DNA from 4 places in the Arthrobacter sp. D3-16 genome. Region 4 is predicted to be linked to each of the others. Evidence: riboswitches for the same ligand, from Rfam matches in the RefSeq annotation. Region 4 holds a riboswitch; each other region holds the start of a gene.
The links. Region 4 has a riboswitch for S-adenosylmethionine ahead of metX (homoserine O-acetyltransferase MetX). Riboswitches for the same ligand answer to the same signal wherever they lie in the genome.
Positions count from the first base shown of each region.

Region 1: another riboswitch for S-adenosylmethionine. It lies ahead of M1D32_RS18650 (DUF1737 domain-containing protein); the one in region 4 lies ahead of metX (homoserine O-acetyltransferase MetX).
Region 2: another riboswitch for S-adenosylmethionine. It lies ahead of M1D32_RS07560 (aminotransferase class V-fold PLP-dependent enzyme); the one in region 4 lies ahead of metX (homoserine O-acetyltransferase MetX).
Region 3: another riboswitch for S-adenosylmethionine. It lies ahead of M1D32_RS03190 (cobalamin-independent methionine synthase II family protein); the one in region 4 lies ahead of metX (homoserine O-acetyltransferase MetX).

Region 1 is NZ_CP096437.1:3,989,058-3,995,949, forward strand. Features, by position in the region: gene M1D32_RS18640 (flavin monoamine oxidase family protein) at 1-341, opposite strand, end outside; gene opgC (OpgC domain-containing protein) at 484-2,898, opposite strand; SAM riboswitch class IV at 3,192-3,306, shown strand; gene M1D32_RS18650 (DUF1737 domain-containing protein) at 3,320-3,598, shown strand; gene M1D32_RS18655 (rhodanese-like domain-containing protein) at 3,595-4,005, shown strand; gene M1D32_RS18660 (O-succinylhomoserine sulfhydrylase) at 4,006-5,214, shown strand; gene M1D32_RS18665 (DUF1905 domain-containing protein) at 5,267-5,569, opposite strand; partial or broken gene M1D32_RS18670 (HNH endonuclease signature motif containing protein) at 5,772-6,892, shown strand, end outside.
Region 2 is NZ_CP096437.1:1,575,883-1,582,774, reverse strand. Features, by position in the region: gene M1D32_RS07580 (DoxX family protein) at 1-65, shown strand, start outside; gene aroA (3-phosphoshikimate 1-carboxyvinyltransferase) at 73-1,464, shown strand; gene rsgA (ribosome small subunit-dependent GTPase A) at 1,448-2,563, shown strand; gene hisN (histidinol-phosphatase) at 2,612-3,424, shown strand; SAM riboswitch class IV at 3,581-3,694, shown strand; gene M1D32_RS07560 (aminotransferase class V-fold PLP-dependent enzyme) at 3,731-5,170, shown strand; gene M1D32_RS07555 (class I SAM-dependent methyltransferase) at 5,282-6,040, shown strand; gene M1D32_RS07550 (metal-dependent transcriptional regulator) at 6,072-6,788, shown strand; gene M1D32_RS07545 (fluoride efflux transporter FluC) at 6,785-6,892, shown strand, end outside.
Region 3 is NZ_CP096437.1:647,439-654,330, forward strand. Features, by position in the region: gene M1D32_RS03170 (TrmH family RNA methyltransferase) at 1-296, shown strand, start outside; gene fbaA (class II fructose-bisphosphate aldolase) at 458-1,477, shown strand; gene M1D32_RS03180 (DUF3151 domain-containing protein) at 1,478-1,900, shown strand; gene M1D32_RS03185 (uracil-DNA glycosylase family protein) at 2,033-2,665, opposite strand; gene M1D32_RS03190 (cobalamin-independent methionine synthase II family protein) at 2,878-4,083, opposite strand; SAM riboswitch class I at 4,095-4,200, opposite strand; gene M1D32_RS03195 (M14 family zinc carboxypeptidase) at 4,449-5,510, shown strand; gene M1D32_RS03200 (adenylosuccinate synthase) at 5,775-6,892, shown strand, end outside.
Region 4 is NZ_CP096437.1:2,726,288-2,733,179, forward strand. Features, by position in the region: gene M1D32_RS13020 (LysR family transcriptional regulator) at 1-619, shown strand, start outside; gene M1D32_RS13025 (zinc-dependent alcohol dehydrogenase family protein) at 645-1,763, opposite strand; gene M1D32_RS13030 (MFS transporter) at 1,867-3,249, opposite strand; gene metX (homoserine O-acetyltransferase MetX) at 3,431-4,546, opposite strand; SAM riboswitch class IV at 4,559-4,674, opposite strand; gene M1D32_RS13040 (bifunctional o-acetylhomoserine/o-acetylserine sulfhydrylase) at 4,769-6,094, opposite strand; SAM riboswitch class IV at 6,138-6,253, opposite strand; gene M1D32_RS13045 (VOC family protein) at 6,419-6,892, shown strand, end outside.

The sequences.
Region 1 (6,892 bases), 1.3 Mb from region 4:
TTCGAGAACGTTGCCCGCTGGGTGATTCCGCGGAGGTCAGTCTCCTCGGTACCGCCACGCACGGTCCAGTTTCGTCCTCCCGGACGCATCCGGGCTTCAAGTATGGTGACTTTATAGCCCGCCTTGCCCAACTCATACGCCGTTGTGAGGCCGGCTATGCCGCCGCCCAAAATGACCACGCTCTTACCCTTGCCCCGCACGTCATCGGCACGGGGCGCAGCATAGGCAGGCGCGGCCGTATCAGGAGCCAAGCCCATCGCGGCCATAGTCTCGTACATCACCCCGGCCCCTCCCACCATGCCCACGTAGCGGAGGAAGTTCCTGCGAGTCGCATCTGTCATTTTTTCCCTTTCACCGGAGTGTTACGAGGTGAGCGTAAGGGTCAAATGTTTCGTCAAATGCTGTGACAGTGTCGGTGCTGTAGCGTTCTTATTTCCGCTAAGTAAACGCTTCCCCGACGCCGCAGGCACTGAGGTGGACGCGCTACGTGGGAATGATCCGGAAGAGGAACCTGCTCCGGACCATCACCCAAAGAAGCCCCAGCAGAACGGCGTAGGCCGCGGTATTGAGCAGCACGTTCTCCTGCTGCAGCGCCGGAATATTGGCTACCACCGCAATCAGCACTACATGCATGATGAATACATAGAGGGTGGCGCGGCCGAGGGGAATCAGGAACCAGCCAACGGCCCGCTGTACCGGCTTCCAGTACGCGGTAAGGAAGGCGTACGCCGCCACCACCAGAACCAGGACGTTAAGCAGGCGGCCCGGCGCGAGGTACGTCCTTGCGAACAGCACATCGTAGAGCGACCGGTACAGGGTGTCCGGGATGATGGCGAGGCGGACGTCAAAGCCGTTGGCCAGGTACGGGTTGCCCCACGAGAGGAATGCACACAGAAGTGCTGCGGCGGTGCACGCGGCCACCACCCAGATCCTCTCCGAGAGCCAGGCAACGATGCTGCGCCGGTGGTACCCCGCCACCAGTCCGATCACGAACAGCACCTGCCACACGAGCAACGGGAACGAGTCCTCGAACTGTGACGGCAGGAGCCGGAACCTCGTGGCCGCCCCCACTGCGTAAACCGCAAGGGTCCCGGCCAGCACCCAAAGCGCCTTGCCGCGGTTGAGCGCCGCGAGGATCAGCGGGCTGACCAAAAGCAGCACCACGTAAAGCCCCATCACGTTGAACTGCCACGGGCCAAACTGCAGCAGCAGGATGGCAGGAAGCACCTGTGGCGGCACAGGGAACTGGAACAAGGATTCCATCCCGGCATAAAGGTCATAGGTACGGCCGGCGCCGTCGTGCCCCGCGCCGCCCGTTCCCTGGTCCACAAACGTGGTGAGGGCGTCGGTCCGGAAGATCGGCAGCAGCGAGGCCAGGAAGACGCCGATGAGGACTATCAGTGCCGTCAGGTAGAGCTTGCCGGCACGCCGCGAGGTAAGGTCAATCACCGTTCCGAAGTCATCCTTGGCCCTGGGCCCGTACACCATGCCCACCACCAGCCCGGAGAAGAGGACGAAGAGTTCGGCACCTGAAACAAAGCCCACCGCTTCCTGCGTGAGCAGCTGGAACAGCGAGGTCATGCCCAAGTGGTTGACCACAACAAACACGATGGCCAGGCCGCGCAGCATATCCACGCGCGAATCCCTGCCGGAAGGGTCCGCGTACCCCCAGGCTGTCGCGGCATTGATCCTGCGGGGTATTTGCCACAGGGCAACAAGGAGGATGAGAAGCGCCGCCCCTACTGTCCAGGCAGCGGCCCCGGTAAGGGTGTTGGCCCGGACGTACGTGCTGCCGGAGCTGACTTCCGTGACCGGCCCGGTGACGATGGTGGACGAGTCCAGCCTGTCCAAGGCCGCATGGGCAATGGCCGGGTTCCCGGTGAGCAGCCAGTCGATGCTGGCCACGCCGGTGTCCCTGGTACTGGTCCGCTCGTCCCACACCACAGCCCCTGCCATCCGGAATTCAGCGGCGGTAGCGACCCCAACCACCTGGTCCCACCAGGCGACCTTGATCTCCGCTTCCGATGCACCGCCGGAGGCCGGGCTGTAAAAGGCGGCGGTCTGCAGGAGGAAAGGCTTGTCCCGCCCCTCGGAGTAGGTGGCGTAGAAGTTTTCCCCGCCGGAAGCCGTCAGCATCCCCTGCAGCTCCCCTGAACGGGGAACCGTATTGACCGGCGCTCCGCCGGCGGTGTCGTCGTGGAAGGCGGTCAGGCCTACCCAATCCACCGCATCGTCCCCGGGATAGTAGGGTTCGTAGGCGGTGTCTGCGCCGTCCCACTCGCCGTCGCCATTGGTGTCAAGCAGCGCGAACCCTTCACTTCCCTGGGCAGGCGCGTTCCGGTTCCGGTCGAACGGATAGTCCGTGCCCAAGTACGGTTCCCAGACCATCACCGTGCCGCCGGCGTCGGCCTCGCGAAACGCCGCCGCCACTGCCCGGAACGCGGCACGGTACGCAGCGGGCTGCTGGCCCCACTCAACCCAGCTTGCGTTCATGTCGGGGGCAAACCGGATGAGCAGCTGCCCTTTGAAGGTGGAAGCAAGCTCCCGCACCTCCCCGGCGAAGCCCTTGGCGTCCGTGTCATTAATCTGGTCCAGCGGCACCGTTGGCTTCACGGTGAGCATCGCGTGGGCACCCTGCAGGGAGGCCTGTTCCAGGAAGCCCTCGACGTCGTTTTGCTCCGACGGGCGGTAGGGAAAGGCTATGTCGTGGCCAAAAATAGCGGGCGCAGCACCCAGCCGGTCAGCGAACCCGGCGGCGGTATCCTCGCCCCATTCAAGGACTGCGCCCAGCAGCGGCTTTCCCTCTTCCGGGAAACTCCTCGCGGCCTGGGCTGACCCCGCAGGCAGCACCACAGCCACGAGGGCAATCAGCAGTGTGGTAAGGAGCGCCCCAACCACGCGTATCCCGGATCCGCGGTAATGACCGGTACGGTGTTGTGGCGCGGCAGTTGGCGTGCTGATGGGGACCCCCGGGTGCTGGTTCTGATGATGAGGCACTGCCCCGTAAGAAACTTTATCTGGCGGCCGGTCCGGAAAAGGCAAGGAAAGGGCGCCCACCTGCGGCGATGCCGTCGTCGTCCGTTCCTCCGGTGTCGCGGACTTCCCCGCCTGCTGCACCGCGCCCGGTTCAGTTACGGAACATGACGACGGCGGCGATGCGGCCCTGCGTGCCAAGTGTTACGTTTCTGGGGAGTAATGAGTACCGGTGCCAAGCCCTGACTGGCCGGTCGGCAACCCTCCTTCCGCGGCGGGGTGCCTCAGGTGAATACTCGGCATATCGACCGATTCGAGTTGCAAGCGTGAGAGAAGGAGATCCGTCGTGTCTGACGCACCTGCCCCTGAAGAAAGACTTTCCTACCGGCTTGTCACCGGACCGGATGACAGGTCCTTCTGCGAACGGATTTCCGCCGCCCTGGCAGAGGGCTATGTGCTGCACGGCAGCCCGGCGGCAACGTCCAACGGCGGCCAGGTGATCGTGGCGCAGGCATTGGTCCTGCCGGCAGCAATCGCTTCGGCCGATGCCGCTGTGGCGACCGCAGTGGATAATCTTGAATCCCCAGGCGAAGACCTCGAGTTCGACGGCGAGGGCCACGCATGAGCTACGCCGGAGACCTGACGCCCCAGGAGGCCTGGGAAAAGCTGGAGCAGGGAGCCATCCTGGTGGATGTGCGCACTGAGGGCGAGTGGGCCCATATCGGCATCCCGGACACGAAGGCCACCGACAACGATCCGCTGTTCATTCAGTGGACGTTCCCGGGAGGCATACCCAACCCCAATTTCATCGCCCACCTGGCCCAGCAGGCGCCGGAGGATCCCTCCACGGAGCTGGTATTCCTGTGCCGCTCGGGGCAGCGTTCCGTGGCGGCCGCGATTGCCGCCACCCAGGCCGGTTTCACCTCCTACAACGTGCTGGAGGGTTTTGAGGGCGAACCGGACCGTTACGGCGAACGCACCGTCAACGGCTGGAAGAACCGCGGCCTGCCCACCAACCTCGGAAAGAACTAAGTGACCTTCAACGAAGACGCCGCCGGCTGGAGCCCTGACACCCAGGCAGTCCGCGGCGGGCTGGACCGCACCAACTTCCAGGAAACCAGCGAGGCAGTATTCCTGAACTCGGGCTTCGTTTACGAGTCCGCTGCGGCCGCCGAGCGGGCGTTCACGGGCGAGGACGAGCGCTTTGTGTACTCCCGCTACGGCAATCCCTCGGTGGCCACCTTCCAGGAGCGGCTCCGCCTCCTTGAGGGAACCGAGGCGTGCTTTGCGACGGCGTCCGGCATGTCCGCCGTCTTTACCGCCTTGGGTGCGTTGCTGGCCGCCGGCGACCGCGTGGTGGCCGCCCGATCGCTTTTCGGTTCCTGCTTCGTAATCCTGAACGAAATCCTGCCCCGGTGGGGCGTGGAGACGGTGTTTGTGGACGGCCCGGACCTGGAGCAGTGGCGTGACGCCCTGTCCCGGCCCACCACTGCTGTGTTCTTTGAGTCGCCGTCCAACCCCATGCAGGAAATTGTCGACATTGCCGCCGTCAGTGAACTCGCGCACGCGGCAGGCGCCACCGTCGTCGTCGACAATGTCTTTGCCACTCCCCTGCTGCAGCGCTGCGGGAAGCTGGGTGCCGACGTCATCGTCTACTCCGGCACGAAGCACATCGACGGCCAGGGACGCGTCCTGGGTGGCGCCATCCTGGGTACCAAGGAATTTATCGAGGGACCGGTCAAGCAGCTGATGCGCCACACCGGCCCGTCGTTGTCCGCCTTCAACGCCTGGGTGCTCACCAAGGGCCTCGAGACCATGGCACTGCGCGTCAACCATTCATCGGCGTCGGCCCTGCGGCTGGCCGAGTGGCTGGAGCAGCAACCCGCCGTGAGCTGGGTGAAGTACCCGCTCCTGAAGTCACACCCGCAGTACGAGCTGGCTGCAAAGCAGATGAGCGCCGGCGGTACGGTCCTCACCCTGGAGCTCGCGACGACGGGTGGCCGCTCGGGCAAAGAGGCCGCCTTTGCGTTGCTGAATGCCTTGCGGATCATCGATATCTCCAACAACCTCGGCGATGCCAAGTCCCTCATCACCCACCCGGCCACCACCACCCATCGGGCCATGGGCCCGGAGGGACGGGCGGCCATTGGCTTGAGCGACGGCGTGGTGCGGCTTTCCGTGGGCCTGGAGGACGTGGACGACCTGATTGGCGACCTGGAACAGGCGCTGAAGCAGATCTAGAGGTGCCTGGGGCGGCTCCGGCACCTGCGCTGCTGCGTGGGCGAGGGCGTTCTCAGGCGCCCAGGATGGAGAGGTGGACGAACACTTCGTCGCCTTGCCTGATCCGGGCTTTGTCCCTGATGGCCTTCTTTACGGGCAAGAGGTAGGAACCGGCTTTCTGGTCCGCAAACAGCGAGGTCTGCCAGGAATGCCCTGCAATCTCCGCGGTCACTCTGACGGATCCGAATGCCTTGCTGGCGCCGGCGCTTTGTTCGTGGATGTCGTCCGCGACGTCTGCCGGGAGCGTCAAAAAATGCCAGCCTGCCTCGCCGGGGTAAAGCCATAGCTCAGCTCTGAAGGAGTACGACGCCGTCACGCGCCGAGTATGGCACGGCTCCTTGCCGCGCACCACGGGTTGCTGATTCTTCCTGCCTTGTTGCTGTGCTGTTCATCCCGCTGAAGCCAGCGTCAGGTGAGCTCGGATGGAATCGGTGCAGGGCAGAAAAGTTTCCTGGATTCTTTTTCAGCGGAGGACTTTTGGGCCCCGTTTTGTCAGACCCCCTCGCCATCATGGAGGTATGGAAACGAACGCGGCAGTGGTGCAGGCGGAGAAGCTTGTTGATGCTTCTGTCACTGCGTTTGCTGCCGTGCTCGCTGGCGGCGATACTGCTGTTTCCGATGCCGCTGGACTGGATGATGATCCGCTGCAGCGGGTTGCTGATGGGGCTTTGGATGCTCTTGGAGCGTGGCACGGTCGGAAGCGAAACTGGCGGCCCTGAAGGTGCAGGCGGTGGCGTTGTTCGCCGAAGCCACGAAAGCGCTGAATCCTCCGGCGCGGTCGCCGTATGAGGCGACGGCGCAGGACCGGAGCCTGGTCGCCGAGGTCGGGTGTGTCCTGGCGATCGGTGACCGGGCCGCCGGTGCCCTGCTCGCCGACTCCCATGCCCTGACCACGTCCCTGCCGCGGACCCTGGCGGCACTGCAGTCCGGGACGATTTCCTGGGCGCACGCCCGGACCATGGTGGACCAGACCGCGAGCCTTGACCGTAACGGGGCAACAGGGCTGGAGGCGCACTTCCTGGACCCGGACGCGCCGAACGCTGCCCGGGGGTGTCCGGTTGGGGAGCTGCCGGCGTACCGGTTCAAAACCAAGGCCAGGACCTGGCGGGAGCGCCATCACCCGGAGAGCCTGGAGGCCCGGCATGCCAAAAGTGTGGCGGACCGAAGGGTCGAATTCTGGCGGGACACTGACGGGATGGGCTGGGTCGCCGCGTGCCTGCCCGCGGACCAGGCCTCCGCGATCTGGGACCGGCTCACCGCCATCTCCCGGGGCATGCAGGGACCGGATGAGCCGCGCACCCTGACCCAGCTCCGGGCCGACAACTTCGCTGCAGGGCTCCTCAACACCAGGGACCGTGCCGGTCTTCTCGCTGCTGGGCCTGACCGATGAACCGGCGATGCAGGACGGGTCCGGCCCGATCCCCGCCTCAATGGCACGTGATCTGGTCGCTGACGGTGCCGATTCGTTTTACCGGGTGCTGGTGGATCCGCGGGACGGTGCGCCGCTGGAGATCGGCCGGACCAGCTACCGGCTGACCAAGGCAATGCGGAACTGGCTCAGGATGCGGGACGGCAAATGTCCGTTCCCTGGCTGCAGCAACAACTCCCTGGACAACGAAGCGGACCAACTCCTCGCCTG
Region 2 (6,892 bases), 1.2 Mb from region 4:
ACAAGAAGCTCTCCAAGGCCGATAAGGTGGTCCGCCGCGCCGTTGAACAGGCCACAGGGGCATAAGCAGGACATGACAGCCGCGCCCGCCACCACCCAGGACAACTCCGGACCATCCCTCCCCCACTGGCCCGCACCCTTCGCCTCCCGCCCGGTGAATGCCACCATTACGGTGCCTGGTTCGAAGTCGCTGACCAACCGGTACCTGGTGCTTGCCGCATTGGCCAACGGCCCGTCGCGTTTGCGCGCGCCGCTGCACTCCAGGGATTCCGCGCTGATGATTGACGCGCTTCGGCAGTTGGGCGCAACCATCACCGAGGTGCCGGGAGACGGGGCGTTCGGGCCGGACCTAGAGGTCCTGCCGCTCCCGGCGGATGCTGCGTCGGCTTCCACCAGGATCGACTGCGGCCTTGCCGGCACCGTGATGCGGTTTGTTCCGCCGCTGGCGGCGCTGCGGGACGGCGCCAGCCTGTTCGACGGCGACCCCCATGCCCGGAAGCGGCCCATGGGAACCATCATCGAGGCGCTCAAGGCGCTTGGAGTGGCCGTTTCCGCTGAAGGCGGCGGCACGCCGTCGTCACTGCCGTTTGTCGTGGAGGGCACCGGGGAAGTACGCGGCGGGCACCTGGTCATTGACGCCAGCGCATCCTCACAGTTCGTTTCGGCGCTTCTCCTGGTGGGGGCACGGTTCACCGAGGGCCTGCACCTTGAGCACGTAGGGAAACCTGTACCGAGCCTCGACCACATCAACATGACGGTCGCCGTCCTGCGGGGTGCCGGGGTTGTTGTCGACGATTCGGTTCCCAACCATTGGGTCGTTGCCCCCGGGCCCATCCAGGCCTTCGACCAGCGGATTGAGCAGGACCTGTCCAACGCCGGCCCGTTCCTTGCCGCGGCGCTGGCTTCCCGCGGAACGGTGCGGATTCCCGGCTGGCCGGAACAGACGCAGCAGGTAGGAGATCTCTGGCGGTCCATCTTGGCCGAGATGGGCGCGGAAGTTACCCTGCGCGACGGTGTCCTCACCGTAACCGGCGGACCTGAAATCAAGGGCGCGGATTTCGCGGACACCAGCGAGCTGGCCCCGACGGTCGCTGCGTTGTGTGCGCTGGCCAGCGGTCCCTCGCGGCTCAGCGGTATTGCGCACCTGCGCGGGCACGAAACCGACAGGCTGGCCGCGCTGGTCAACGAAATCAACCGCCTTGGCGGTGATGCCGAGGAGACCAGCGACGGCCTGGTGATCCGGCCCGCCACACTGCACGCCGGCGTCGTCCGCAGTTACGCCGACCACCGGATGGCCACCGCCGGGGCCATCCTGGGCCTGGCCGTGGAGGGCGTGCAGGTGGAGGACATCGCCACGACCGCCAAAACCATGCCGGACTTTCCCAATTTGTGGGCAGACATGCTCGCCCAGACAGGCCCGTCCCGTACCGGTACGGAAGGTTCTACCGGTGGCGCGCAGCACTGATTCCTGGGATGAATCGGATGTCCGCATTCGGCCCAGCAAGAAGGGTTCGCGCCCCCGCACCAAGGACCGGCCCAGCCATGATGACGCCGTGACGGGACGCATCATCACCGTAGACCGTGGCAGGTATACGGCCGTGGTGGGCGAGGACTCCGGCGACGAACGGGTAGTCATTGCCGCGAGGGCGCGGGAGCTGCGCCGCAACCCGGTGGTGGCGGGCGATTTCGTCTCCCTCGTGGGCGACGTGTCCGGCGAACCGGATACCCTGGCCCGGCTGGTCAGGATCCAGGACCGCAGGACCCTTCTGCGCCGCAGCGCGGATGACACCGATCCCGTGGAACGGGCCGTGGTGGCCAACGCGGACCAACTGGTGGTTGTGGTGGCGGCTGCCAACCCCGAGCCGCGCACCGGTTTTATCGACCGCGCCCTGGTGGCGGCCTACGACGCCGGGATCGAGCCGATCCTCTTGGTCACCAAAGCGGACGTCAAGGATCCAACGGAACTGCTGTCCAACTACACCCACCTCGACCTCCCCGTGATCATCAGCCGGACGGCCGACTCCACCGCTTCGGGGATCGATGCCCGCTCGGACGACGGCCTCTCCGCGCGGCTGGACAGCAAAGCCGTGGCGGAGCTCCGCGGCTACCTGGATGGAAAAGTGACAGTCATGCTGGGGCATTCAGGCGTGGGCAAGTCGACCATGGTAAACGCGCTGACCGGGGCCGAGCGTGCCACGGGCGGGGTCAATGCGGTGACGGGGCGGGGCCGGCATACATCGTCGTCAGCGCTGGCCCTGCGGCTGGCCGACGCACCCGCCGGCAGCTGGATCATCGACACCCCGGGCATCCGCTCCTTCGGACTGGCGCATGTAGACCCGGACCGGATCCTGCGCTCCTTCCCGGACCTCTCCCCCGGCATCGAAGACTGCGAACGGGGCTGCAAGCACACCGCCACGGCCGTGAACTGCGGCCTGGACGCCTGGGTGGCGGGCGGACATGCCGGCGCCACCGGGGAAGCCCGGCTGGCATCCCTGCGGCGCCTCCTGGGGACCGACCCCCGGCTGGAGGCGCAGGAGGCGAAGGAACTGGGCAGCGTCAACTGACGGTGCCGATCTCCCAGCAGAACCGCGCGCAGACGGTAGTTTGGAAACATGATCCAACCCGCTTCAAGCTACAACGATGACCTGCGCCTGGCACACGTCCTGGCAGACTCCGTGGATGACCAGACCATGAGCCGCTTCAAGGCCCAGGACCTTCAGGTGGAGACCAAGCCCGACCTGACGCCGGTCACCGACGCGGACAAGGCTGCAGAAGAAGCCATCCGCGGCCAGTTGTCACGCTCCCGTCCCCGCGATGCTGTACTCGGTGAAGAGTTCGGCAGCACCGGCCACGGGTCCCGCCGCTGGATCATCGACCCCATAGACGGCACCAAGAACTTCGTCCGCGGCGTCCCCGTCTGGGCCACCCTGATCGCCCTGGTGGATGAAGGCGAACCCGTTGTTGGAGTGGTCAGCGCCCCTGCCCTGGGCAAGCGCTGGTGGGCGGCCAAGGGCATGGGTGCCTACATGGGCCGGTCGTTGGCTGCTGCCACCCGCCTCCGCGTCTCCAACGTCGCCAACCTGTCCGACGCGTCGCTGTCCTACTCCAGCCTGGGCGGCTGGAAGGAACGCGGGAACCTGGACAACTTCCTGGGACTCACCGAAGACGTCTGGCGGACCCGTGCGTTTGGCGATTTCTGGTCCTACTGCATGGTGGCTGAAGGCGCGGTGGACATCGCCTGCGAACCCGAACTCAACCTTTACGATATGGCCGCACTGGTGCCGATCGTGGTCGAAGCGGGTGGCCGGTTCACGTCGCTGGAAGGGGAGGACGGGCCGTTCGGCGGTAACGCGCTGGCCACGAACTCCATCCTGCACTCCGAGGTACTCCGCAGGCTGAACCCTGACCTGGACGACCTTCTCTGAGCACTTTCACCGAACAATCAGCGGCGGGCGACTCCCAAGGGGGGCGCCCGCCGTCGTTTCTTCGGCCAAAGCAGTACTTTTCAGCAGCCGTAACAAAGCGCTTAACATTTGAGCCGGCTTCAAACCTTCCTGTCCCATGTCCTACGCTCTTAACCAGGTCACGAGTGCCAGCGCGAAACCCCGGTTTGCTGGCCGGCAACCCTCCAACCGCGGTGGGGTGCCCCGGGTGACGACCAGGCCGGTCCGGAACGGATGCGGCAAGCGCGGATTCCCGGAGCAGGGAGTCCTTTTCGAAGTGAGGTCTCTGTGACAACTGCCACCGTCTCCCCCAACGCCCCCGCCCGGCCCGACACCAGCCAGGCTGAAGCCGCTGTCCTCTTTGATGCCCGCCGCGCTGTTGCCGGCCGTCCCCTTGCTGCCGTGACGGGTGCGGAAATCCAGGCGCCCCTGATCTCCGGCGGCCACGTCCGGTATGCAAACCTCGACTATGGCGCTTCGGCTCCCGCTCTCTCGGTGGTCTCGGCCTACCTCAACGAGATCCTGCCCTTCTACGCGAGCGTCCACCGCGGCGCCGGCTACGCGTCCCAGATCAGCACGTCTGTTTACGAAAACGCACGCAGCATCGTCCGGGATTTTGTGGGCGGCCGCCCCGACGACTCGGTGATTTTCACGCGCAACACCACCGACTCCCTCAACCTCCTGGCCGGTTGCTTGCCTGCCACGGACGGGCGTCCGGACGGCGACGTCCTGTACCTGGACATCGAACACCACGCGAACCTGCTGCCGTGGCAGGGTGTCCCCCACCGGAGCATCGTTGCCGCTGACACTATCGCCGGGACCATTGAGTCCGTCCGGGCGGAGCTGGAGCAGGGCGGGGTGAGCCTGCTCGCCGTCACCGGCGCCTCCAACGTCACCGGGGAGATTCTGCCCGTCCGGGCCCTCGCCGCACTCGCCCACGAACACGGAGCCCGGATTGTGGTTGACGCAGCCCAGCTGGCGCCACACCGGCGTATAGATATCGCCCGGGACGGCGTTGACTATCTCGCGTTCTCCGGCCACAAGCTCTATGCGCCGTTTGGCTCCGGCGTTTTGGTCGGCCGCGCGGACTGGCTCGACGCCGGAACGCCCCACCTCGCCGGCGGCGGCGCCGTCAAGGAAGCCAGGCTCGACGGCGTCAGCTGGGCCACGGGCCCGGCGCGCCATGAGGGCGGCTCGCCCAACGTCCTCGGCGCAGCCACGCTGGCCCGCGCCACCCAGGTGATCGCCGGGCTGGACCAGGAACAGTGGCACGCGCACGAGTCGGCCATCCGTTCCTTCCTGGTGGAAGGCCTGCAGAAGATTGATGGCGTGACCGTGCACCAGATTTTCAAGGACACCAACCCGGACACGGACACGATCGGCGTGGTCAACTTCTCGGTGGAAGGCTACGACGCCGGGCTCGTGGCTGCCTACCTGTCCGCTGAGCACGGCGTTGGCCTGCGGGACGGCCGCTTCTGTGCTCACCCGCTGCTGAAGCGGCTCGGGCTTCCTTCCGGTTCCCTCCGTGCCAGTTTCGGCGTCGGCTCACGCCTTGAGGATGCAGAACGGCTCCTTGCCGGCATCGACGCGCTGCGCCACAACGGCCTGGGGTGGGACTACGTCGTCGACGCGGGGCGCTGGGTTCCCGCCAACGACACCCGGACCTACCCGCACTGGGCACCGAACACTCCGGGGACCGCCGGGGCCGCCCCCTGCAGTGATGACTGAGCCCTCATGCCCGCTAAGGGTTCGCGCTGGCTCTGCCTCCTGATCCTGCGCCTACCGTGGGTGCGGTAAATTCGAAGGATACCCAAGGGCATCGGACGAAGGAGGCCACGCGTGGTACGGGGTGGGCCCAGGCTTGACCACGGACGGCGGCGGGAGCTCGGCCAGAGCTTCCAGGACGGCGGCCGGCACTACCAGCAGGTCCGTCCCGGCTATCCGGAAGAAGCCGCAGAGTGGCTGGTGCCCGCGGGCGCCCGTGAGGCTCTGGATGCCGGTGCCGGCACCGGGAAGTTCACCGGGCTGCTGCTGGACATGGGCCTGGCCGTGACGGCGGTGGATCCCTCTGCGGACATGCTCGAGCAGTTACGGGCGCACTATCCCGCGGCCGCGGCAGTCCAGGCCACCGCTGAGGCGACGGGCCTGCCTCCCGCGGCCTTCGACGTCGTAAGCGTTGCCCAGGCCTGGCACTGGTGCGATGCCCTGGCAGCAAGCACTGAACTGGCACGCGTCCTGCGCCCGCATGGGACGCTGGGCCTCATCTGGAACCAGCTGGACACATCCGTCCCCTGGGTCCACCGGCTCTCCCGGATCATGCACGCAGGGGATGTGTACAAGCCGGACTTCCGGCCGCATGTGGGGCCCGAGTTTCGAGGGCTTGAGGGCCATGTCACCCACTGGCAGGACCACGTCAGCACTACCGGCCTGGTGGAGCTTACGAAGTCGAGAAGCTACTACCTGCGTGCCAGCGAAACCACCCGGGCGAAAGTGCTGGCCAACCTGGACTGGTATCTGCACGACCACCTGGGACACAGCCTGGATGAAGTGCTCGAACTGCCGTATCTGACCCTTACCTGGCGGGCCTTCAAAGCGTGACGGTGAACCGGCAACGGGTAGGCTAGGAGCTGTGAAGACCAGCGCGCCCTCCTCCTCCATCGAGGATTACGTCAAGGTCATCTACTCCTTCACGGAATGGCAGGACAAGGCCATCACGTCCTCCCAGCTTGCGCAGCGCCTCGGCGTCGCCAATTCATCGGTTTCCGAAATGGTCCGCAAGCTGAAGGACCAGGGCTTCGTAGACCATAAGCCCTACAGCGCCATCACACTGACGGACGCCGGCGTCCGGCTGGCCCTCTCCATGGTGCGCCGCCACCGCCTGATTGAGACCTACCTTGTCCAGCAGCTGGGCTACAGCTGGGACGAGGTCCACGACGAAGCCGAGCTCCTGGAACACGCCGTCTCGGACACGTTCATTGAGCGGGTTGCGGCAAAACTTGGAAACCCGCAGCGGGATCCGCATGGTGACCCCATTCCCACCGCCGACGGGAAAGTGCTGATGCCCCGCGCCCACCTGATGGGTGAGCTGGACCAGGGGCATACCGGCAGGATCACAAGGATCAGCGATGAAAACCCGGACCTTCTCCGCTATCTTTCCGCCGAGGAAATAGACCTCGACGCCGAAGTGGAGGTTGTGGGCCGCAAACCGTTCGGCGGCGCCCTGGTGGTTCGGATCAGGAACTCGGGCCGGACCAGGGATTACGATCTGGCCGATGAAATCACGTCAGCCCTGTGGGTGCACAGTGACCATCCCCACCCGGGCTGCCTGCTGGAGACGGCTGAATGAAGCCGGCGGGAATGCCGACGGGCCGCGCCTGGCTCGCTGTCGCCGCCGGAGGCCTGATCGGCACTGAACTGCGCTACGGACTAGGGCTGGCGTTTCCGGATCTT
Region 3 (6,892 bases), 2.1 Mb from region 4:
GCCACCACCCCACCGTGGAGGATTTTGTGGCCTGGGCGCAGGGGGAGGGCCTGGCGATCATCGGGATCGACATCTTCCCCGATTCGGTCCCGCTGGAAACCTATGAACTGCCCAAGGACTGCGTGCTGGTGTTTGGCCAGGAAGGTCCTGGGCTTACCCCTGAGGTGCATGAGGCCGCCCTCGCCACCTTGTCCATCGAGCAGTTCGGCTCCACCAGGTCCATCAACGCTGCCTCGGCGGCCGCCATCGCCATGCACGCCTGGGTACGCCGCCACGTGTTCAACCAGCACGTGTAACTTGGCAGGCGGGATGGGAGCCGGCGCGGACTTGCGAGGTAAGGGTGCGGGTGGGGCGTAACCCGGAACACTCTTTGCGCGGTAATGGCTAGGATGGTGCTAGCCGTAAGCGGTACTCCAGGGTTACCAGCCCACAGACGAACCTCAGCATAGGAGTCAGCATGCCCATTGCAACCCCAGAGATCTACTCCGAGATGATCGACCGCGCAAAGGCGGGCGGCTTCGCATTCCCGGCGGTGAACGTTACGTCCTCCCAGACGCTGAACGCGGCCCTGCGCGGCTTCGCCGAGGCTGAGTCCGACGGCATCGTCCAGGTCTCCACCGGCGGTGCGGCCTACTGGTCCGGCGCCTCCACCAAGGACATGGTTGCAGGCTCCCTGGGCTTCGCCGCCTTCGCCCGCGAAGTAGCGAAGAACTACAACGTCAACATCGCGCTGCACACGGACCACTGTCCCAAGGACAAGCTGGACGGTTTCGTCCTGCCGCTCCTGGCTGCTTCCGAGGCTGAGGTCAAGGCCGGCCGCAACCCGCTGTTCAACTCCCACATGTGGGACGGCTCCGCCGAGACCCTGCAGGAAAACCTGCGCATCGCCCGCGAACTGCTCGAGCGCACCGCGGCCGCCAAGATGATCCTTGAGGTCGAGATCGGCACCGTGGGCGGCGAAGAAGACGGCGTTGAGAACGAGATCAACGAGAAGCTCTACACCACCGTCGAGGATGCCCTGGCCACCATTGAGGCACTCGGTGCCGGCGAGAACGGCCGCTACATCACGGCATTGACCTTCGGCAACGTCCACGGCGTCTACAAGCCCGGCGGGGTCAAGCTCCGCCCGGAGATCCTCAAAGACATCCAGGCGCAGGTGGGCGCCAAGATCGGCAAGGACAGCCCGTTCGACCTGGTGTTCCACGGCGGTTCCGGCTCCTCCGACCAGGAAATCGCCGACGCCGTTTCCTACGGCACCATCAAGATGAACATCGACACCGACACCCAGTACGCCTACACCCGTCCGGTAGCCGACCACATGTTCCGCAACTACGACGGTGTCCTGAAGGTCGACGGCGAAGTGGGCAACAAGAAGACCTACGATCCCCGCGTCTGGGGTGCCTCTGCCGAAGCCGGCCTGGCAGCCCGCGTGGTGGAAGCCACCAAGCAGCTCGGCTCGGCCGGAAAGACCTTCTAAATGTCGGACGAGTTCCGCAAGAACCTGATGGGCCCGGAGCCCACCCTCCTGCCTGCCGAGACCGAGGTCTACCAGCAGCTGGAAGCCGGCCAGGAAGCCCTGGACCTGGTGGAAAAGCACCCCACATCCTCGTTGCTGTGGGCTGTCCTGGCTGAAGAGGCTTGGGCCGAGGGACGCACCATCGATTCCTACGCCTACTCACGCGTGGGCTACCACCGTGGACTGGACTCGCTGCGCCGCAACGGCTGGCGCGGCGTCGGCCCCATCCCGTGGGAGCATGAGCCCAACCGCGGCTTCCTGCGGGCGCTTTACTCGCTGGGGCGCGCTGCCGCGGCGATCGGCGAGGCTGAGGAACCGGAACGGATCGAGAAGTTCCTGAACGATTCGGACCCCACGGCAAAAGCAGCCATCGAGGGCTCCTAATATGTGGGCCCACGCCCGCAGGGTTCCCTGGCCGAGCTTGCGAGGCTAGGGGCGGGTGGGGAACGACGCCGGCCGGTCACCTTTTCGAAAAGGTGACCGGCCGTCGTCGTACTTCCCGGAGGCTTGGGGAGATTAGCTGGATTTCTGCAGTCCGGTGCGTGCCATGGCGTCAGCGTAGGCCACGCGCATGTCCTCGAGGTACTCCTCCTGGCGTGCAGGCGAGCCGGCGAAGGCGCGGCCGCTCAGGGAGCGCACCTTGTAGGTCTTCAGGCCGCGGCGCCAGAGCAGCGGCACCTCAGTCTTCAGCAGCAGGTTGGCCAGGCGGTTGGCTTCTGTGCCGTGGGCCACGATTACGGAGGCACGCGGAACGAGTGCCAGGAACTTCAGCAGCGGCTTCAGGCCCGCGGAAATCTGGTCCGGCGTGAACTTACCGTTGGCTTCCCCGGCGACGTGCCACGGGTGGACGTTCCACGGCATAACGAACTCCGGCCGCAGCCCCAGCTTCCACTGGATCCCCAGCATCCGCGTGGCGGCGTCGTGATCACCGGCAGTGATGAAACCGGACGGGTCAGCCTCGCCGATATTTGAGTACAGGCTGATGATGCGGCACTCGTCGACGTCGTGCATGGGGTCCACATAGGGCACAATGGTGCCGGGCTTCGTCCCCTGCAGGGAATCGCACAGTTCGTTGACGGCTGCAACGTTCGGTTCGTAGCGGCGGTTCAGAAGCTGATCATGGAAAGATTCGGGTGCCAGGGCTGTCATGTAGTGCTGGGTCTCCTGCGGGGATTGGTGTTGCTGCCACCGCGAAAATGGGCGCACGATGGCACAGCAGATCCGAAGTGGTTGAAATGGGGCGGACCGATTCCTGGTCGGCCTTTACCAGTTTAGCAAGCCCTGCGAAACGAAACGCCGGTCCCGCGCACCCGATCCAAGCGGCGCACGGAACCGGCGGATCCCGTTATACTTTTCTGCAGCTACCAGAGCCGTTTGGTGGCCCGGCGCGCGCCCTCGCCCAGGGCTTCCAGCTTGGCGAAAGCGATCTGCGGGTGGACCCTGCCGCCCAGGCCGCAGTCCGTAGAGGCGATGACGTTCTCGCGGCCCACGACGTCCGCGAACCGTACGATCCGGTCCGCCACCAGGTCAGGGTGCTCCACCACATTGGTGGCGTGCGAGACGATGCCCGGGATGATGACCTTGCCCTCGGGGAGCTTGGTGTCCTCCCAGACCCGCCACTCGTGCTCGTGGCGGACGTTGGCGGCCTCGAAGGAGTAGCCGCCGGCGTTGATCTGCAACATGGTGTCCACCAGGTCCGCAAGGGGAAGGTCGGTGGTGTGCGGGCCGTGCCAGGAGCCCCAGCAGAGGTGGAAGCGGACCTGCTCCTCGGGAAGGCCGCGGAGGGCGTAATTCAGGGCCTCCACGCGGATCCGGGTGAACTTGAGGTAGTCGGCCACGCTCGGCTCAGGGCTGATCTGGTCCCAGTTCTCAGCGATCGAGGGATCGTCTATCTGGAGGATCAGGCCGGCGTCGATAATGGCCTTGTACTCTTCGCGGAGCGCATCGGCGAAGGCATAGATGTATTCCTCCTCCGTGGCGTAGTACTCGTTGGTGATGCGTGAGGCGCTCCCGGGGGACAGCGCCGCAACAAACCCGTCCTTCAGTCCCGCAGCGGCCAGTCCTGCCTTCAGGTTTGCGATGTCGGACGCGACGGCGTCTTGGCCGGTGTAGACAAGAGGCCCGGTGACTTTGGGGAACGGCTTGGGGCCGCCGGTGAAGATGCCGCTGGTGGGATCGTTGTAGGCCTCGGCGAAGATGGCGCGGTCGCGCCGATGGATGAAGCCGGTCAGCTGGACGTTGCCCGGGGTGGATTCCTTCGGTTCAACCGCCCACTTGGCGTCGTTGTCCAGTTCCAGCCCGCCCATGCGGGCGAAGGAGTAGGACCACCAGGCGCCGTAGTCCACAGCAGCGGACATGGCGTGCCCGTATTCGCCGTCGTTGGGGATATGAATGCCCAGGCTTTGCTGGCGCTGGACCAGGTCCACCACGGAAGCGGTGAGCAGTTCGTTGTAGCCCTCGACGTCGGAAGGGTTCTCTTCGCGTGCGGCGTTGGCGGCAATGAGCTCAGGGGTACGGGGCAACGATCCGGCGTGGGTGACGCGGATGTGGTCGGTGTTCAGGGACATGCTGGAATTCCTTTCCATCGGTCCTGGCAGTAGCACCTTCGCAGGCAGGACGTACCTGCACTATGTGGGTTGCTGCGGCGTCATCGATCCAGGTCTCTCGGCCGCTCCGGATGGGTACTCTCACTTAAATGCACTGGTGCGCCCGGAAGCAAATCCGCTTTCGGAATGTGTCGGGCGGAAACTCCTGACGGTGCCGCCCGGAACAAGGGCAGGAGAGCCTGTCTTTCGGAACGTAATAACTGGCTGCAGGTTGCTGTCACGTCCATTGACAGGATTGGTCCAGGTTGGTTGGCTTTTGTCACAGCCTGCAATGGGGGACATCGCGGGCTGGCCGCACCTAATGCACTCGAAAGAGGGAACGCACTGTGAGAAAAACCTTGGCAACCTTCAGGACCCTGGCAGTTTCAGGAGCCCTGGCACTGGCAGCCGTGGCCGCGCCGGTACCTGCGATGGCCGTGGGCGAAGGCCCCAACTATGACGGCAATGGCCAGATCACCACATCGAAGCTTGCCACCTACGAGCAAATGGTTTCTTTCCTCAAGGACCAGGACGCCCGCCAGGGCGCCATGGAGCTGGAGGTCATCGGCCAGACCGTGAAGGGCCGGGACATCCACCTGGTCAAATACATGTCCGATCCGGCCAAGCCCACCATCCTTTACCTGACGCAGCAGCACGGCAACGAGCAGCTCACCACCGAGGGTGCCCTGGAATTCGTTAAGCACCTGGGCACCGGAAAGTCCGGGGACATTCTCGACGGCGCGAACATCCTCATCGTTCCCATGCTTAACGCAGACGGCGCCATGGGGGACGTCAACTTCCCCCTGGACGACTACCTGGCCAAAGGTGACCGCAACATGACGCGGTACAACGCCGAAGAGGTGGACCTCAACCGGGACCACGTAGCCAAGGTCCAGCCGGAAACGCAGGCGCTGCACAACAATGTGATGCGCAAGTACCGGATCGATTACATGATCGACCTGCACCACCAGGGCACACGCAGCGAACGCGACGGCAAGCTGGTTTCCGGATCCATCCTGTACCCCACCACACCGAACGCCGATCCTGCAGTCGTCGAGAAGTCCAAGCAGTTGGGTGCCGTTGTGTTCAACAACGTCGACTCCACCGGCTGGGGCCACCTCGGCAAATACGTCGGCGGCAGCGCCGAGACAATCAGCCGCAACGGGATCGCTGTGGAGTACGGGATCGCGACACTCCTGTTCGAGATGCGCGGCATGTCCGACCATTACCTGGACGGCTACGCCCTGGGCCTCAGGAGCAACGGATACTTGATCAAGCAGACGGTCACCACCCTCACGGCCACCGCCGCAGCAATCGCTGATGGATCAATCGCCGACGCCGACACCTCCTTCTGGGACAGCCTCGCCACCCAGACCTCCCGCCCCGACGGGGAAGCGGACGACGAGTAGCATCACCGCTGACAGTCCGCCGCGGTCCTTTGCCGAGCAGGAGAGTCCTTTACCCTGCAAGAAGGACCGCGGCGGCCCAACGAGTGGACAAAGTCCCCCATCGGCTAAACTTGGGTGGTAAGAGCCCCGGAACTCTTGCGTCGCTGTGCCGCCCGCGGACCAGCGAAGGCCGGTCCATTCGGGGCATTCTCATGAACGGCGCTGCACCAGGCGAGCCACCTCGTGGCACGGCACGGCCAGCCCGAACGAATGGGGGAGGATCCCATGCCAGCAATTGTGATCGTAGGAGCCCAGTGGGGCGACGAAGGAAAAGGCAAGGCGACCGACCTGCTGGGCGGCCGCGTTGACTACGTCGTCAAACCCAACGGCGGGAACAACGCCGGGCACACCGTCGTCGTGGGCGGTGAAAAATACGAACTCAAGCTGCTTCCGGCAGGCATCCTCAGCCCCAACGCGGTACCCATCATCGGCAACGGCTGCGTTGTGAACCTCGAGGCACTCTTCCAGGAGATCGAAGGCCTCCAGGCCCGCGGCGCCGATACCTCCAAGCTCCGCGTCTCAGCCAACGCACACCTTGTTGCTCCTTACCACCAGGTGCTGGACAAGGTGACGGAGCGGTTCCTCGGCAGCCGCGCCATCGGGACCACCGGACGCGGCATCGGCCCCGCCTACATGGATAAGGTGGCCCGCCTGGGCATCCGTGTCCAGGACGTGTTTGACGAGTCGATCCTCCGCCAGAAGGTGGAAGGTTCCCTGCGCCAGAAGAACGAGCTGCTGGTCAAGGTCTATAACCGCCGTGGCGTGCTCGTGGATGAGATCGTGGAGTACTTCCTGTCCTTCGCCGACCGGCTCCGCCCGCTGGTCATCGACAGCACCCTGGTCCTGAACACGGCCCTGGACGAGGGCAAGGTGGTCCTGATGGAAGGCGGCCAGGCAACGTTCCTGGACGTGGACCACGGAACCTACCCGTTCGTCACCTCCTCCAACCCCACAGCGGGCGGCGCATCCGTGGGTTCGGGCATTGGACCGACCCGCATCTCACGCTCCATCGGCATCATCAAGGCCTACACCACGCGCGTTGGCGCCGGCCCGTTCCCCACGGAGCTCTTTGACGAGATGGGCGTGTACCTTCAGAAGACCGGCGGCGAGTTCGGCGTGAACACCGGCCGGCCGCGCCGCTGCGGCTGGTACGACGCCGTCCTGGCCCGCCACGCCTCGCGCGTCAACGGCTTCACGGACTACTTCGTCACGAAGCTGGACGTGCTCACCGGGATCGAGCAAATTCCGGTGTGCGTGGCCTATGACGTTGACGGCGTACGCCACGACGAAATGCCCATGACGCAGACCGAGTTCCACCACGCAATCCCGATCTTCGAATACTT
Region 4 (6,892 bases):
CGGCATGGTGCGCCTGAGCACCTCCGACGGTTTCGGCGCCGAATTCGTTACCCCTGCACTGGTCCGCCTGCAGCAGCAGCATCCCCTGCTGAATGTGGAGATGCTCAGTGCCACGCGGAAGGTCAGCCAGAACCGCTCCGGCGTGGACCTGGAGGTGGTGGTGGGACGTACGGACGTGAGCAACGCGCAGGCCATCTTCCTGACCAACTACTTCCTCCGGCTCTACGCCAGCCCGGCCTACGCCGCCGAGCGGGGCCTGCCGGAAACGCCCGACGGCGTGGGGCAGCACGGCTTTGTCTCTTACGTTGAGTCGGCACTCCAGGTTGCCGAACTGGGGCACCGGTCCTCGCAGTTGCCGATGCCCAGGTCCAGCTTCCAGGCGACGAGTATCTTTGCCCAGGTGGAGGCGGTGCGCCGCGGCGCCGGTATCGGATTGCTGCCGAATTTTATGGTGGCGCGGAATCCTGAGTTCGTTCCGGTGCTCCCCGACGACTTCCAGCGCCAGGTGCCCATTTGGGCCGTGGCCCGGCCGGAATCGCTCCGGTCCGCCAGGGTACAGGCCGTGATCGCTGCCCTCAAGGAGGAAGTGGCGGCCCGCCAGGATCTACTGGCAGCCTAGACCCCGGCTGTCCGGAACCGCCTCCTCAGGCGTGGAAGAGCCGCCTCACCACCTGCCCCGCGGCCAGTGCGTCGAGGCCTTCGTTGATCTCATCAAGCGGCCGGGTGTCGGTGTGCAGCAGCTCAACGGGAAGTTTCCCCTCGCGCCAGTACCCAAGGTACAGGGGGATGTCCCGGCCCGGAACGGCGTCGCCCATATACGAGCCCAGCAGCCGCTTGCCCGCCCCGGCGAACTGAAGCGCGGGCACAGTCAGTTCCGCCGTGGGGTGTGGCAGCCCCACCGAGACCACGGCGCCGCCGCGCGTCACGTGCTCGAGGCATGATGCAATGACCCGGGCTGACCCCACAGCTTCGATGGCGGTGTCCACGCCGTCGCCGGCGGCCTCCTGGATGAGGCGGGAAGCCTCGTCCGGTGTCCCCACGGCGGTTGCCCCGCACTTCAGGGCGAGCCCGTGCTTGCCGGCGTTGGGATCGATGGCAATCACGGAGGAGGCACCCGAGAGCGCCGCGGCCATAACGGACGACAGACCCACGGCGCCGAGTCCGAAGACCGCTACGGACTGGCCTTGCTGGACGGCCGCTGTGTTGAGGACAGCTCCCATCCCGGTGAGCACGGCGCAACCGAACATTGCCGCAACGGTGTCGGGGACGTCGTCGTCGATGACCACCACCGACTCCCGGGCCACCACGGCGTAATCGGCGAAGGCCGAAACCCCCAGATGGTGGTTGATCCGCTCCCCTGCGGGCGTCCGCAGCAGGGCCTCACCATGCAGGAGGTCCCCTGACCCGTTGACTTCCGCCGCACGGTGGCAGAGTGCCGGACGGCCCGCCCGGCACGCACGGCAGTCATTACAGCTGGGGACGAAGACGAGGACAACGTGGTCTCCCGGGGAAACATCCGTGACACCCTCACCCACTGCGGCAACCCGCCCTACAGCCTCGTGCCCCAGGGCCATGGGTAGGGGCCTGACGCGGGAGCCGTCCACCACGGAAAGGTCCGAGTGGCACAGGCTCGAGTAGGTGATGGTGATGCCCAACTCGCCGGCGCGGGGTTCCGGCCGGTCAAGCTCCTCGACCCGGAGGGGCTGCGCTTCGGTGTAGCTGGTTCCGGACGGGACCGTGGAGTAAAGGACTGCTGCTTTCATGGGAAATCCTGACTTCATCGAAGGTGCTGACGCCCGACTGCCCGGGCCTGCGTGGTCGCGGGTCCGGGCAGTTGGTGCTGTTTGGCTCTGGTGGTGCCGTTAACTATTTCTTGCCGGCCGCGAGCAGGTCCGCGGTGCCCTGGGCGTCGGCTGCGTCCACATCGTGAAGTGAGATGCCGCGGGTCTCCTTGAGGAAGAACACGGAGATTGCGGTGACGATGCAGGCTCCCAGCAGGTACAGAGCCACCGGTGTGGAGGACTTGAAGGTCCCCAGCAGCGATGTGGCGATGATCGGTGCCAGCGAACCGGCGACGATAGAGGTGACCTGGTAGCCCAGGGAAACGCCCGAGTACCGCATCCGGGTGGGGAACATCTCGGCCATGATGGACGGCTGGCCCGCGTACATCAGCGCGTGGAACAGCAGGCCGATGGTGATGGCGGCCAGGATGACGATGTCATTGCCGGTGTCCATCATGGGGAAAGCGAAGAAGCCCCACGTGCCGCCGAGGATGGCGCCTGCCATGTAGACCGGCCGCCGGCCGAACGCATCCGACATCTTGCCCACGAGCGGGACGGCGCAGAAGTGGATGAAGTGCGCCACGAGCAGAAGCAGGAGGATGCGGGAGGTGTCCGTCTGAACGATGATCCTCAGGTAGGTAATGGAGAACGTCACCACGAGGTAGTAGAGGATGTTCTCGGCAAAACGCAGGCCCATGGCGGTAAAGACACCACGCGGGTAGCGGCGGAAGACTTCGGCCACACCGTAGCCCTTCTTTTCCACCGTAACTTCCTTGCGGGCTTCGATGAAGATCGGCGCATCCTGGACCTTGGTGCGGATGTAGTAGCCAACGATCACGATCACGGCGGAGAGCCAGAAGGCGACGCGCCAGCCCCAGCCGAGGAATGCTTCCTCGGAAAGCGTGGCCGAAAGGGTGAACAGCACGCCCGTGGCCAGGAGGTTGCCCATCGGTACCGCTGACTGCGGCCAGCTGGACCAGAACCCGCGGGACTTGTTGGGGCTGTGCTCGGCAACCAGCAGTACGGCGCCGCCCCACTCACCGCCGACGGCGAAGCCCTGCACGAAGCGCAGGAACACGAGGAGGGCCGGAGCCCAGTAGCCGATCTGGGCGAAGGTGGGCAGGCAGCCCATCAGGAAGGTGGCTACGCCTACCAGGATGATGCTCAGCTGCAGCAACTGCTTGCGGCCGAACTTGTCACCGAAGTGGCCAAAGACGATGCCGCCGATGGGGCGGGCCACGAAGCCTACGGCGTACGTGACGAAGGCGGCGATGATGCCGTCCAGTTCTGTCCCTGAATTGGGGAAGAACATTTTGCCGAACACCAGGGTGGCGGCGGAGGCATAGAGGAAAAACTCGTACCACTCAACAACGGTGCCGGCCATGGAGGCCGTAACGACTTTCTTCAGGCCTGATGCCTTGACGTCGGTTTCCTCTGGCCGCCGTGCGGCGGAGCTTTCCGTACTCATTTATGAACTCCTTCGGCGTCATCCTCGACACCACTGGGACAGGCTGTGGCGGATACACGTGATTTTGGCCACGAACCGCCGGGTCCCATTGAGTATGGTCTGCCTGTACGCCCAGCTCAACGGCGAATCATGCAGAGCCCATCTGCATTAATGCACACAATTCGGCTTTTGGGGCGGGGCGTTATGCCGAAAGGTGCTCCCGGAGCTGCGATCCGAGTTGGCCGATCTCGGTGAGGAATCCGTCGTGCCCGATGGGCGCCTCGATGAGGTGGACGTCCACCTCTCCGGGAAGCGCCCGGGCAAGCTCCCGTGACTGGGACGGGAAGTAGAGCCGGTCCGAGTCAACAGCAGCGACAAAAAAGCGTGCGTTGGCACCGGACAGGGTCTGGGTGAGGGACCCCCGCCCCCGGCAAATGTCATGACTCATGAGCGCCTCGGTGATGGCGATGTAGCTGTTGGCGTCAAAGCGCCGGACCAGTTTGGTCCCCTGATGATCCAGGTAGCTCTCCACCTGGTAGCGCCCGCGGGTTCCGAGCTGCTCGCCCTGAAGCGGCGACTCGGGAGCCTGCGGCGCGCGCCCGAACCGTCCGTCCAGTTCCAGCGGAGAGCGGTACGTGATGTGGGCGATGCGCCGGGCCAGGGCCAGGCCTTCCTCGGGAGCGGGTCCGTTGTAGTAGTCACCACCGTTGAAGTTGGCGTCCTGCCGGATGGCGAGGGTCTGTGCCTGGGCAAAGGCGATCTGCTCGGCGGTACTCGCGGCGCCCACGGAGATTACAGCACAGCGCTGCACACGTTCGGGAAAGGTGACCGCCCATTCCAGCGCACGCGCGCCGCCCATTGAGCCGCCCAGCACGGCAAACCAGCTCCCGATCCCCAACTGGTCGGCCAGCCTGGCCTCCGCCACGGTGCTGTCCCGCAGGGTCACCAGCGGGAAACGCGAGCCCCAGGGCGTTCCGTCCGGAGCGAGCGACGACGGCCCTGTGGACCCGTAGCAACCGCCCACAATGTTGATGGACACCACGAAGAAACGGTTGGTATCCACCGGCGCACCCGGCCCGGCGAGTTGTTCCCACCAGCCGGGTTCGTCCGTGTCGCCCCTGGTCACGTGGGTGCTGCCGGTCAGAGCATGTTCGATGAGGATGGCGTTGCTGCCGTCCGCGTTGAGGGTGCCCCAGGTTTCATAGGCCAGCGTCACGTCCGGCAGATATCCGCCGGCTTCCAGCTTCAGCCCCCCGATGGGGGCATAGCGGACAATCCCGTGTTCGGGGACGGTGGTACGGGTGACGGTAACCGTCATGGCAAGACCTCTTCTACGCGCTTGCCCGCCGTCGAATGACCGGCAGGCCAGGTCTTCACCCGGGGCACCCCACCGCGGAAGGAGGGTTGCCGGCCAGCAAGCCGGGGCTGTCACTGGCACTCATGACCTGGTTCGAGTGTACGAAACAGCCCCTGCCTGCCGCCAAGAGTGTGACTGGTTGTGACTTCCCCGGCCCGCTGCCGGGCTGCCGCCCGGGCCTGGTTAGGCGCCGGTGGCCTCCTTGGCCGCCCGGAAGCCGGCCTCGAGGTCAGCCAGGATGTCATCGATGTGCTCGATCCCTACCGAAAGCCGCACCAGGCCGGGGTTCACGCCGGCAACTACCTGCTGCTCGGGCGAGAGCTGGCTGTGGGTGGTCGACGCCGGATGGATCACCAGCGAACGGACGTCACCGATGTTTGCCACGTGGGAGTGCAGCTCCAGCGCGTCCACAAAGCGTTTGCCCGCCTCCGCGCCGCCGGCGAGGTTGAACGACACGATGGCGCCGGTGCCCTTGGGGCCGTACTTGCGGCCGCGCTCGTACCAGGGGCTGGAGGGCAGCCCGGCATAGGCGACGGATTCGACGTCGTCACGCGCTTCCAGCCACTGGGCAATTTCCAGGGCGTTGGCGACGTGACGTTCCACCCGCAGGCTCAGTGTCTCCAGCCCCTGGGCGATGAGGAAGGCGTTGAAGGGCGACACTGCCGAGCCCAGGTCGCGCAGGAGCTGCACCCGGGCCTTCAGGATGTAGGAGAGGTTGGCGCCCAAGGCACCGTCGGCGCCGAGGTCACGGGCATACACCAGCCCGTTGTAGGTGGGGTCCGGGGTGTTGAAGCCGGGGAACTTTGCAGGGTCCTTGCCGAAATCGAACTTTCCGGAGTCCACGATCACGCCGGCGATCGCGGAACCATGGCCACCCAGGTACTTAGTGGCCGAGTGCACCACGATATCCGCACCCCATTCCAGTGGCCGGATCAGGTACGGGGTGGACAGGGTGTTGTCCACGATCAGGGGAACCCCGGCCTCGTGCGCAACCTGGGACACGCCTTCGATGTCCAGGACATCCTGCCGCGGGTTGGAGACCACCTCGCCAAAGAACAGCTTGGTGTTGGGCTGCACTGCCTCGCGCCACTGGTCCAGGTTGTCCGGGTCCGCCACAAAGGTGACGGAGATGCCAAACTTTTTCAGTGTGTGGGCGAAGAGGTTGTAGGTGCCGCCGTAAAGGCTGGGGCTGGCGACGATGTGGTCCCCCGACTCGGCAATATTCAGGACCGCAAATGTTTCAGCGGCCTGGCCTGAACTGAGCAGCAGGGCACCCAGGCCGCCTTCGAGGCTGGCGATCCGCTGTTCCACCGCTTCCTGGGTGGGGTTGCCGATCCTGGTGTAGATGGGCGCCAGCTCAGCAAGGGCAAAGCGGTTCGCTGCGCTCTCGGCGCTGGGGAACACAAAGGACGTGGTTTGGTAAATGGGGAGCGCACGGGCACCCGTGGCAGCGTCCGGCTCCTGCCCTGCGTGGATCTGGCGGGTTTCGAAAGACCATCCGTTGGACAACTAAGGCTCCTTTGACATGGGCCCGGCATGCTCGAAGCACCGCGGGCCGCGCTTGCCATCCGGCCGTTGCCGGACAACCAGGTCCTCACCCGGGGCACCCCACCGCGGATGGAGGGTTGCCGGCCAGCGAGCCGGGGCTTGGCGCTGGCACTCATGACCTGAGGCCAGTGTAGGAACATGCACGCGACGGTTGACAGGATTATGACGAACAAGGTCCCCATGACTGCCGTCAGCAGGACCTTGGATTAATGCTGCTTTGGAACCGAAATCCCAGTAAGGCTACCCTTAGCTGAGAGCCCGATCACAAAGTGCCAAGATGTTGCCATGCGCATGGATCACGTCTCTTACGCCTGTGAACACGATGGCCTGGCTGCCACCACCGAACGTATTTCCTCTGCCCTCGGCGTTGAGGCAGTGAAGGGTGGGGTACACCCGCGGTTCGGAACCCGGAATATGATCATCCCGCTCGCTGGGCACAAGTACCTCGAAGTCGTCGAGGTACTGGACCACCCCGCTTCCGACAAGGCCCCCTTCGGGCAGGCAGTGCGTGCACGGTCTGCGGCGGGCGGCGGCTGGATGGGCTGGTGCGTCGAGGTTGACGACCTGGTTCCCTTTGAAGAACGGCTCGGACGCTCCGCCGTCAACGGAAACCGCAAGTTTCCTGACGGCCGCGAACTGGTCTGGAAGCAGATCGGTATCCTGGGGTTGATTGCGGACCCGCAGGTTCCGTACATGCTCAAGTGGGAGGGCGACCCGTCGCTGCACCCGTCCAACGCCTACGACAGCAACGTCAAGATG